DNA from 3 places in the Kitasatospora sp. NPDC008050 genome. Region 1 is predicted to be linked to each of the others. Evidence: riboswitches for the same ligand, from Rfam matches in the RefSeq annotation. Region 1 holds a riboswitch; each other region holds the start of a gene.

What was found. A riboswitch is a leader RNA that binds a small molecule or an ion and turns the genes downstream of it on or off. The one in region 1 is predicted to bind cyclic di-AMP.
Region 2: another riboswitch for cyclic di-AMP. It lies ahead of ACFZB9_RS30215 (M23 family metallopeptidase); the one in region 1 lies ahead of ACFZB9_RS31090 (hypothetical protein).
Region 3: another riboswitch for cyclic di-AMP. It lies ahead of ACFZB9_RS05085 (transglycosylase family protein); the one in region 1 lies ahead of ACFZB9_RS31090 (hypothetical protein).

Annotation. Positions count from the first base shown of each region.
Region 1 is NZ_JBIBIJ010000021.1:20,407-23,645, reverse strand. Features, by position in the region: gene ACFZB9_RS31095 (MFS transporter) at 1-718, shown strand, start outside; gene ACFZB9_RS31090 (hypothetical protein) at 748-1,968, opposite strand; cyclic di-AMP (ydaO/yuaA leader) riboswitch at 1,972-2,161, opposite strand; gene ACFZB9_RS31085 (ribonuclease domain-containing protein) at 2,407-2,799, shown strand; gene ACFZB9_RS31080 (response regulator transcription factor) at 2,890-3,239, opposite strand, start outside.
Region 2 is NZ_JBIBIJ010000019.1:168,048-171,286, reverse strand. Features, by position in the region: gene ACFZB9_RS30220 (hypothetical protein) at 1-280, shown strand, start outside; gene ACFZB9_RS30215 (M23 family metallopeptidase) at 359-1,393, opposite strand; cyclic di-AMP (ydaO/yuaA leader) riboswitch at 1,405-1,578, opposite strand; gene ACFZB9_RS30210 (YiaA/YiaB family inner membrane protein) at 1,775-2,065, shown strand; gene ACFZB9_RS30205 (alpha/beta fold hydrolase) at 2,189-3,061, shown strand; gene ACFZB9_RS30200 (TetR-like C-terminal domain-containing protein) at 3,061-3,239, shown strand, end outside.
Region 3 is NZ_JBIBIJ010000002.1:361,316-364,554, reverse strand. Features, by position in the region: gene eno (phosphopyruvate hydratase) at 1-146, opposite strand, end outside; gene ACFZB9_RS05085 (transglycosylase family protein) at 345-1,226, opposite strand; cyclic di-AMP (ydaO/yuaA leader) riboswitch at 1,232-1,380, opposite strand; gene ACFZB9_RS05080 (cytochrome P450) at 1,609-2,865, opposite strand; gene ACFZB9_RS05075 (hypothetical protein) at 3,013-3,239, shown strand, end outside.

The sequences.
Region 1 (3,239 bases):
GGGCTGGGTGACGGTCCGGGAGCAGGGCCCGGTCAGCTCCACCACGGTGGCCCGCACGGTCTTCCGCAGCTATCCCAAGCGCACCGCACTGGGCCTGTCGCTCTTCGTCGGCCAGGCCTTCCTCTACAACTCGGTCACCTTCGGCTACGCCGTGATCCTGACGACCTACTTCAACGTCGCGCAGGGCGACACCGGCTACTACTTCGCCGTGATCGCGGTGGGGAACTTCTGCGGCCCGCTGCTGCTCGGTCACCTCTTCGACAGCGTCGGCCGCAAGCCGATGATCGCCGGAACGTATGTGCTGTCGGGGGTGCTGCTCTTCGGCACGGCCGCGCTCTTCCAGCAGGGTCTGCTCAACGCCAGTACCATGACGGCCTGTTGGGTGGGCGTGCTGTTCTTCGCCTCGGCCGGCGCCAGCGCCGCCTACCTGACGGTGAGCGAGGTCTTCCCGCTGGAGGTGCGGGCGCTGTGCATCGCGTTCTTCTACGCGGTGGGCACGGCGCTGGGCGGCATCACCGGCCCGCTGCTCTTCAACGGCCTGGTGAACAGCGGCAAACCCGCCGACACCACGCTCGCCTTCTGCATCGGCGCCTCGCTGATGGTGGCCGCCGGGCTGGTGGAGGCGGCGATCGGCGTCCGAGCGGAGCGGCTCTCCCTGGAGGAGTTGGCCGCCCCGCTCTCCGCCGTCCACGGCCAGGAGGCCGGCGTCGAGGCCTAGGCCGCCGTCCACGGCCAGGAGGCCGGCGTCTAGCGGTAGACCCGCACGTAGTCCGCCGCGAAGGTGATCGGGGTGGAGCCGCTCGGGGCGGGGTGGTACTGACCGGCGCTGATCGACAGGTTGAGGATCAGGCTGGCGGACCAGTTGGCCCCGACCCCGGTGTTGTCCGAGTAGACCTTGACCCCGTTCACGTACCAGTCGACGGAGTTGGCGCCGTAGTAGGTGCCGATGGTGACCCACTGGCCGGGCTTCACGTCGGTGGCGTCGGTCAGGTAGTCGTGCGCCGGGTTGACGTGGTTGGTCAGCTCCAGCAGGTTCGGGTTGTCCGGGTGGTACTCGAACGAGTCGATCTCGCTGCCGCCGTTCGACCAGGTCCACAGCGCGGGCCAGGCACCCGGCGCGGAGGGCATCTGCACCCGGGCCTCGGCGTAGTCACCGGTCTTCACCTTGAAGCCCTGCTGGGTGCCCTCGGTGGTGAGCAGGCCGGTGGTCCACGCCTGCTTGCCGTTCTCCAGGGTGTGACCGGAGGGCTGGGCGGTGAAGGTGGCCACGCCGTTCGCCACCGAGACGTCGGACGGGTCGAGCCAGTCGAGCTTGTTGTCGTCCGGGTTGTGGTTGCCGTACTTGTACGCGGTGGTGGTGCTGTCGTTCCACTTGGTGGAGTCCAGCGGGCCGTTGAACTCGTCCGACCAGGTCAGCGCCTTGCCGGCGACCGGTGAACCACTGGTGCTCGGCGACGGCGACGGCACGGGCGTCGGGGTGGGGGCCGGGGTGGGCGCGGGTGCGGGTGCGGGTGCGGGAGCGGGGGTGGACGTGCCGGCCGCCGCGACCGTGAGGGTCTGGGTGGTCAGGTTGTGCCAGGCACCCGCCTGGTCCTGGAAGAAACCGAACATCTGGTACGTCCCCGCCGGGAAGCTGCGCGCGCCTGTGGTCAGCGAGAGCCCGCTCGGGCAGATCTGCTGGTTGCCGAGGTTCCCGGGGAAGTCCAGGTTGTTCCCGGCGGCGTCGCGCACCCCGACCCCCACCGTCTTCGCGGTGAAGCAGGAGGCGGCGTGCACGGTGAGCGCGGCGGTGGTCGAGGCACCGGCGGTGGCCGTGGTGGGGGTCAGCCGGTCCTGGGTGACCTGGGGCACGGCGGTGGTGGCGGACGTGCGGGCCCAGGCGTCGGCCTGACCGACCACGGGCACCGCGAGCAGGCCGAGCGCTCCGGCGACGACGCCGAGGCGCAGCGGGGTGGACGTGCGTATCACGGGGAGTCCTCTTGCGACGCCTACGAGGTGAGCTGTCGGGTTCGGGCCGCAAGATGGCCCGGCCGGCACCGGTCTCAGGTGACGGCTTCACCCCTAGCCGGGCGTGCTTCCTGGGCCTGCGGGCGCAGGCGGGCGGGGGCACGGCGGCACTACCTGGGTCCCCCGCTCCTGCCTGGTGCGGTGCTCTGGGGCCGGCCACCGGCAGGCAGGACTCGGCGGTCCCGGAGGCTGGGCCCGCCGCTGGGTGGCGGGCGCCAGCAGGGTAGGCAGATGACGTGATCATCATCAATGTCAGGCGAGTCACACGAGCCCCACCCCTCGCAAAAGCGACGCCGCCGCATCACCTGGACCGCCGCTCAGTTACGTGGACATGAAGACTCTGCCGGCCCGCTCCCAGCACCTTCCCAGGCTTCCTGACGCTGCCCCAGACTGCTTGCCATGCAGACACTTCTACGCGCGTTGAAGTCGCGTGCCGCCGCCGTGGTCACCGTGAGCATGCTCACCCTGGCCCCCACCGCCGTCTTCGCCGCCGACGCCCACGCGGACGTCAGCGGCTCCATCTGCCAGTCGGCGCTGCCGAGCCAGGCGGACGACACCCTGAACCTGATCGCCCAGGGCGGCCCGTTCCCGTACTCCGAGGACGGCGAGACCTTCCAGAACCGCGAGGGCGTGCTGCCCAGCGAGTCGTACGGCTACTACCACGAGTACACGGTCGTCACTCCGGGTGCCCCCACCCGTGGCACCCGCAGAATCATCACCGGTGAGGACGGGTCGGACTACTACACCTCCGACCACTACGCGTCCTTCTCGCTGGTCGACTTCAGCTGCTGAAAAGCGGCCCCGCAGCGGCCCTGAAGCGGCCCTGAAATGGCCCCGACACGGCCTGGGCCCCGGCGCGACAGCCGGGGCCCAGGCCGTCTGTCAGCCGGCGGCGCGCCAGGCGGCCGCGGCCGCCACCCGGTTGTGCACCCGCAGCTTGGCGTAGGCGTGTTCCAGGTGCTTGTCCACGGTGCGGGCGGAGACCGCGAGGCGACGACCGATCTGCTGGTCCGTCAGGCCGTCCGCGAGCAGGTCCAGCACGGCTGCCTCGCGCGCGGTGAGGTCGGCGACCGGCACCCGCGGCGGCGCCAGCCGCTCCAGGCCGTGGGTGAGGCGGGCCCGCAGCAGGGTGGCCGACTCCAGGTCGGCATCCGGGAAGTCGCTGCCGGACCGGTTGACGATCAGCGCCACCGTGCGCCGCCCGGCGCTCGTCCAGCCGGCCGGGAAGGCCA
Region 2 (3,239 bases), on a different contig from region 1:
GCGCAGCTACCGCAACCTGGCCGGGCTCAACGCGCTGGGCCTGCCGATGCCGGCCGAACTCTCCGGCGACTTCCCGGCCTTCGAGGTGGCCGTGCAGGCCGAGGCGCTGCGACTGCTCGGCGAGTGGACCGTGCCCGCACTGCCGGAGCTGCTGCTGACGGAGTACCAGGACCTGGCGCCGGAGCCGGGCGCGGCGGAGGTGGACGGCTACATCGTGCGGCGCGGGCTGGTGGACCTGCCCGACCTCGGACTGTGGACGGACGACGAGGCGCAGGCGTAGCGCCCACCCGGCCGGGCACTGCGCCTGGCCCAGTCGGACAGTGACGGCCCAGACAGTGACGGCTCGGACAGCGACGGCTCAGACGGTGACGGCTCGGACGGTGGCGCCGTGGGCGGCCAGCCAGGCGGCCGGGTCGACCGGGGCGCCGCCGCCCGGGCGGACCTCCAGGCGCAGGTGCGGGCCGATGGGAGCAGCGCCCGGGCGAAGGCTCGGGGCGGCGCCGGTCGCGCCGACCGTGCCGAGCACCGTGCCGGGGGCGACCTGGCCGGCGGTCACGGCGATCGAGGCCAGATGGCAGTACCAGAGCTCGGTGCCGTCCGGCAGGGTCTGGACGACCCGGTAGCCGTAGGCGCCGGACCAGCCGGCCGAGCTGACGGTGCCGCCGCTGACCGCGCCGACCGGGGTGCCGACGGCGGCGACGAAGTCCAGGCCGGTCTGCAGCGCGGCCCACGGCGAACCGGACGCGGCCACCGTGTACTTGGCGAGCGGCAGGCGGGCGGCGATCGGCTCGGCCGCGGCCTTGGCCTGCTCGGCTGCGGCCTGCGCGGCCGCGTGCTCCTGCTCGGCCTGGGCGGCTGCCGCGGCCTGGGCCCGGGCGGCCTGCTGCTGTTCGGCCCGCTCCTGCTCGGCCCGCTGCTGTCCGGCCCGCTGCTGTCCGGCCAGGTGCTCGGCCTCGGCCCGGGCGGCCGCCTCGGCCTGGGCCGCGCGCTTGGCGGCGGCCTCGTTGGCGGCTTCCAGCCGGGCGGCCTCCTCGGCGGCGGTGCGCTGGTCGGCCTGCTGCTGGATCCGGGCGGCGAGCGCGAGGCCGGGGTCCGCGGCGCCGTCGGACTGCGCCTGGGCCCCGTGGTCGGGGACGGTGAGCGCGGGGGCGGGCGCGGGGGCCGGGGTGGCGGCGGCCGCGGCGGTGGCCGACAGACCGGTGGCGCCGAGCGCGGCGGCCATCGCGGTGACCATGGTCGGGGCGCCGCCCAGCCGCAGGCTCGCGGAGGGAGCGCCGGCGCGGGCCTGCCGGGGCACCTTCGGCCGGGCGGGGTCCGCCGGCGCGCCGGGGTGGTCGAGCAGGCCGGTGGTGCCCGATTCGGTGTGGCTCTCCGGGGAGTGCGACAACGCCACGGGGGCGCGCTCCTTTCCTTCCCTCGCGCCTACCGGGTTAGCTGACGGGTTCGGAGCAGGAAGGTCTCCTACGGTCCGACCTGGACCGATCCGGCCCAAGACGATCCGATTCACCCCAAGGAACGTGGTTCCCCGGCTCCCGGCCCAACCCGAAGGCTGGTCCGTGGATTAGGCGACGGCGCACGGTGCCGTTTCGGGTACGGCGTTGCCGACCGCGCTGCGTTATCAAACGTTAATCCCAGGAGCGCGCGATTCCAAGCCGCTCCGATCGAACGGGCACATTCCCATGACGTCATGTTCCCGTCATGCACAGCGCCGCCCGGGCCCGATCTGAGTAGTCGTACTCAGGTGCGCGGCACGGAAGTTGGCCATCCTTCAGGCATGACTTCCACGGTTCAACCGCGGACCACGTCCGCCTATTACCTGCAGGCGATCCTCTCCTTCGCGCTCTCCACCGGCGGCCTCGCCGTGGGCATCGCCTACCTGCCCGTCAGTTCCTGGATGCGGGCATTCCTCGCGGTCGGCCTGCTCTACGCACTGACTTCCGCCTTCACGCTCGCCAAGGTGATCCGGGACCGGCAGGAGGCCGGCGAGATTGTCACCCGGGTCGACCAGGCCCGGCTGGAGAAGCTGCTCGCCGAGCATGATCCGTTCCGGGCCGAAGGGCTGTAGGGGGCCGCGGGGGGCTGACGGAGAGAGGTCTCGCGCGGGGTTGACGGCTACGGCTATTAGCCATAGCTTTGTGGGTGTCGGCAGGCCGCCGGCACCCACCGTTCGTCAGGCCAGGAGGCCGCCGTGAACGCCACCACCACCCCGCAGACCCAGTACCTCCAGCTCCCCGGCGGCACCATCGCGTTCGACGACACGTCCGGCGCCGACACGTCCGGCGCCGACGCATCCGGCGCCGGTACCCCCGGCGAGGACGTCACCCCCGTGGTGCTGCTGCCCGGCATGCTGGAGCCGCGCGCCAGCTTCCGCTACCTGCGCCCGCTGCTGCTCGCCGCCGGCCGCCGCGTGATCACCATGGACCTGCGCGGCCTCGGCGAGTCCTCCCTGGCCTGGGACGACTACTCCCCCGCCGCGATCGCCGGGGACGTCATCGCGCTCCTCGACCACCTGGGCATCGGGCGGGCCGTCCTGGTCGGCCACTCCTACACCGGCGCCACCGTGCTCAAGGCCGCCACCACCGCCCCCGAGAAGGTGGCCGGCATCGTCCTGCTGAACGCCTTCGTCGAGCAGCCCGAGGCCGGCGCGCTGAAGCGGGCGATGGTCCAGGTGATGGGCAGCGCGGTGATCGCCTTCCCGAGGTTCTGGGGCTTCTACCTGAACAGGATCGCGTTCCCGACCACCAAGCCCGCCGACCACGCCGAGTACATCGCCCGCCAGGTCCGGGCGGCGCGCACGCCCGGCCGCAAGCAGGCCACCCGCGGCTACGCCCGGGGCAACTCGGCGCCGGTCGGCTGGACCGAGGGCGTGCGCTGCCCGGCGCTGGTGGTGATGGGCGCCAAGGACCCCGACTTCACCGACCCGGAGCTGGTCGCGGACCGCCAGGCGGCCGCGCTCAAGGCCCGTAAGGTGATGATCGACGGCGCCGGGCACTACTCGATGACGGACCACCCCGAGGCCACCGCCGCCGCCCTGCTCCCCTTCTTCACCGAGGTTGCCTGATGCCCCGCGCCGGACTGACCCCCGACCTCGTCGTCGACCACGCGCTCGGCCTGATCGACGACGAGGGCCCCGACGCCCTGACCCTGGCCGGTGTCGCGCTGCGGGCCAAGGTCGCCGCGCCCTCGCTCTACAAGCACGTGCCCGGCGGCCTGGGCGGGCTGCGCCGGCTGGTCGCGAT
Region 3 (3,239 bases), on a different contig from region 1:
AGCGCCTCGAACGCGCCGGTGGAGGCGCCGGACGGGACAGCGGCACGGCCGGTGCTGCCGTCGTCGAGGCCGACCTCGACCTCGACCGTGGGGTTGCCGCGCGAGTCGAGAATCTCACGGGCGACGACGACATCAATGGACGGCACGAGGCATCTCCTAGGCGGAAGCGGTCCTGCGGACGTGGAACGGAGTCGTTACGACCAGAGCCTAACCGCACCGGCCCCCGGGGCCATCCAGGCCTGGGTCCCGTCTCACGGTGTGGCTCCGGTACCCACGAGTAGTTCACCCGAAAGCGCGCGGGGCGTCGCCCGGGCCGTCGCCCGGGGCGCCCCGCGCACGGTTCGTCAGCCGAAGCGCAGCTGCTGGCCCGGCATGATCAGGTTCGGATCGCCGCCCACCGTCGAGTGGTTGGCCTGGTAGAGCTGCTGCCAGCCGCCGCTCAGGTGCTGGGCCTGGGCGATGGTGGAGAGGGTGTCACCGGCCTGCACGGTGTAGCCGTGACCCGCCGGGGCACCGGTCTGCGCGGTGGGCGCGGCGGCGGCCGGGGCCTGGGCCGGCACCTGGACGGGGGTCTGGACCTGGACGGGCGCCTGGGCCGGGGCGGCGAACTGGTTGTAGACGCTCTGGTGGCTGGTCCAGTACCAGCCGCCGTCCTTCTCGTACCAGAACACCTTGCCGCCCGCGTCCCAGCCGGCCTGGCCCGGGAAGCTCGGGGTGGCCGACTGCTGAGGCTGCGTCTGCTGCTGGGCCTGCGGCTTCGACTGCTGGGCCGTCGGCTGCGCCTGCGACGCGCTCTGCTGCTGGGCGGCGCCCGAGTCGGCGCTCGCGTCGACGCCGGCCGGCGCCCCGCCCTTGCTCAGCCCGGCCTTGACCGAGCAGACCGGCCAGGCACCCGGGCCCTGGTCCGCCAGCACCCGCTCGGCGACCGAGATCTGCTGGGCCTTGCTGGCCTGGTTGGCCTGCGCGGCGTACTGGGTGCCGCCGTAGGCGGCCCAGGTCGAGGAGGTGAACTGCAGGCCGCCGTAGAAACCGTTGTGGGTGTCGATCGACCAGTTGTTGGTGCTCTCGCAGTTGGCGACCTGGTCCCAGACCGAGACCGGAGCAGCGTGTGCGCTGGTCGCGGTGAGCAGCGGGACCGCCAGACCGACACCGGCGACGCCGGCCGCGGCGATCGCCTTCTCGGTCTGGGTACGACGGCGGTGCCGGCCGTTGCCAGTGAGCAGCATGAAGCTATCCCTCTCCGCACGCCTGCGAGGTGAGCTGTCGGGTTCGGGCCCGTGAGGTTGGCCCGGCCGCTGACGCGGCTTCACCCCTAGCCGTGGGAGACGGCAGAAAATCCTGGGTCCCCCGCCCCTGCCCGGGTGTCGGTCGGTGTCCCGGCAGCGCGGCGGGCAGGACTCGGCGTTCCGCGCTTCGGGGTTCGCAGCAGCGAACTCCAGGGAGGGTAAGCAGATTGACGGACCGATCACAAGCTCATATCGCGTACATCACATCAAAATTACGGAGTGCGGTCGATCGCCTACCAACAGGTCTTGTTTGTCCGGATTGATGGGCATTCAAACCGCACAGGAGAACGGTCTTCGACACGCCGTCAGAACTGCCGTTCCGTCACTTGCCCGACAACTCGGGCGTAAACGAAACAGGGAGTTCGCGCAGGCCACGCATGATCAGACCGCCACGCCAGCGCAGTTCGGCCGGGTCCGCGGCCAGCTGGAGGTCGGGCAGCCGGGTCAGCAGGGTGGCCAGCGCACGCTGGCCCTCAAGTCGGGCCAGCGGCGCGCCGATGCAGTAGTGGATGCCGTGTCCGAAGCCGAGGTGCGGGTTGTCCCGGCGGGCCAGGTCCAGGGTGTCCGGGCGGTCGAACCTGGCCGGGTCCCGGTCGGCCGCCGCGAGCACCACCAACACCGGGTCCCCCACCGGGATCTCCACCCCGCCGATGGTCAGCGGTGCGGTGGCGAACCGCCAGGTGGCCAGCTCCACCGGGCCGTCGAAGCGCAGCAACTCCTCGATGCCGGTGGCCAGCAGCTCGCTCTCGCCGCGCACGATGGACTCCTGCAGCCGGGCCCGCTGCAGCGACTGGTTCATCAGCGAGTACAGGCCGTTGCCGATCAGGTTGACGGTGGTCTCGAACCCCGCGAAGAGCAGGATGAACGCCATCGCCGCGGCCTCGTTCTCGGTGAGGTGCTCGCCGTGGTCGCCGGCCCGGATCAGCCCCGAGATCAGGTCGTCCCCGAGGTCGGCCCGCTTACGGTGGATCAGCTCCGCCAGGTAGGTCCGCATCCGCTTGACCGCGCGCGCCACGCCGCCGCGCGGGCCGCCGCCATGTCGGATCATCATCCCGGCCCAGTCCCGGAAGTCGTCCTGGTCCTCGGCCGGCACGCCGAGCAGATCGCAGATCGCGTAGATCGGCAGCGGGAAGGCGAACTCGTGGATCAGGTCGGCCGAGCCACGCGCCGCGAAGCCGTCGATCAGCCGGTCCGTCAGCTGCTGCACCCGGGGCTCGAACTCGGCCACCGTACGCGGGGTGAAGGCCTTGGAGACCAGCCGGCGCAGCCGGGTGTGGTCGGGCGGGTCGATGTTCAGCAGGTGCGTCATCAGGTCCGCCTGACGCTCCCCCGGGATCCCCACCCGTCCCGTGCGGTGCGCCTGCTCACTGTGGTGCGCCGGGTTCTTGGAGAGCCGGGCGTCGGCCAGCGCCTGCCGGGCGTCCACATATCGGGTGACCAGCCAGGCGTCAACCCCGCTCGGCAGGGTGGTGCGGTGCACCGGCGCGTGTTCCCGCAGCCAGGCGTACGCCGGGTAGGGGTCGGCCGCGAACTCCCAGGTGAAGAGGGTGGGCGGGGGCGAATCAGGCTGGTCGGACATGTTCTGACCGTATCCGGTCCCCGGGAGGAGTGAGTCTGGTCACCTGGCGGGTAATCCCTGTTGCGGAGGGTCAGCTGGAGCCTACGATCCTCCGATACGTGGTGGTGGGCCCCGCAGTGCGGCGGTGCCCCCAGGGAGGAGCAGGCCATGCGGGTAGCCGGGGCAGTGGTGGTTATCGCGGTACTCAACGGCGGCGACGGCGACGGGCCGGCCCGTCGGTTCGCCGCGGCGGGCGCCGCCGGCCTGCTGATCGCCGACCCCCGGGTCGGGGTCGCCGAGGACCTGGCCACCGCCCTGGACCGGATCGGCTGCCCGGTGATCGGCGTCAGCTCCGACATCCACCAGCCCAGCGACATCGCCGCGCTGGTCGACAC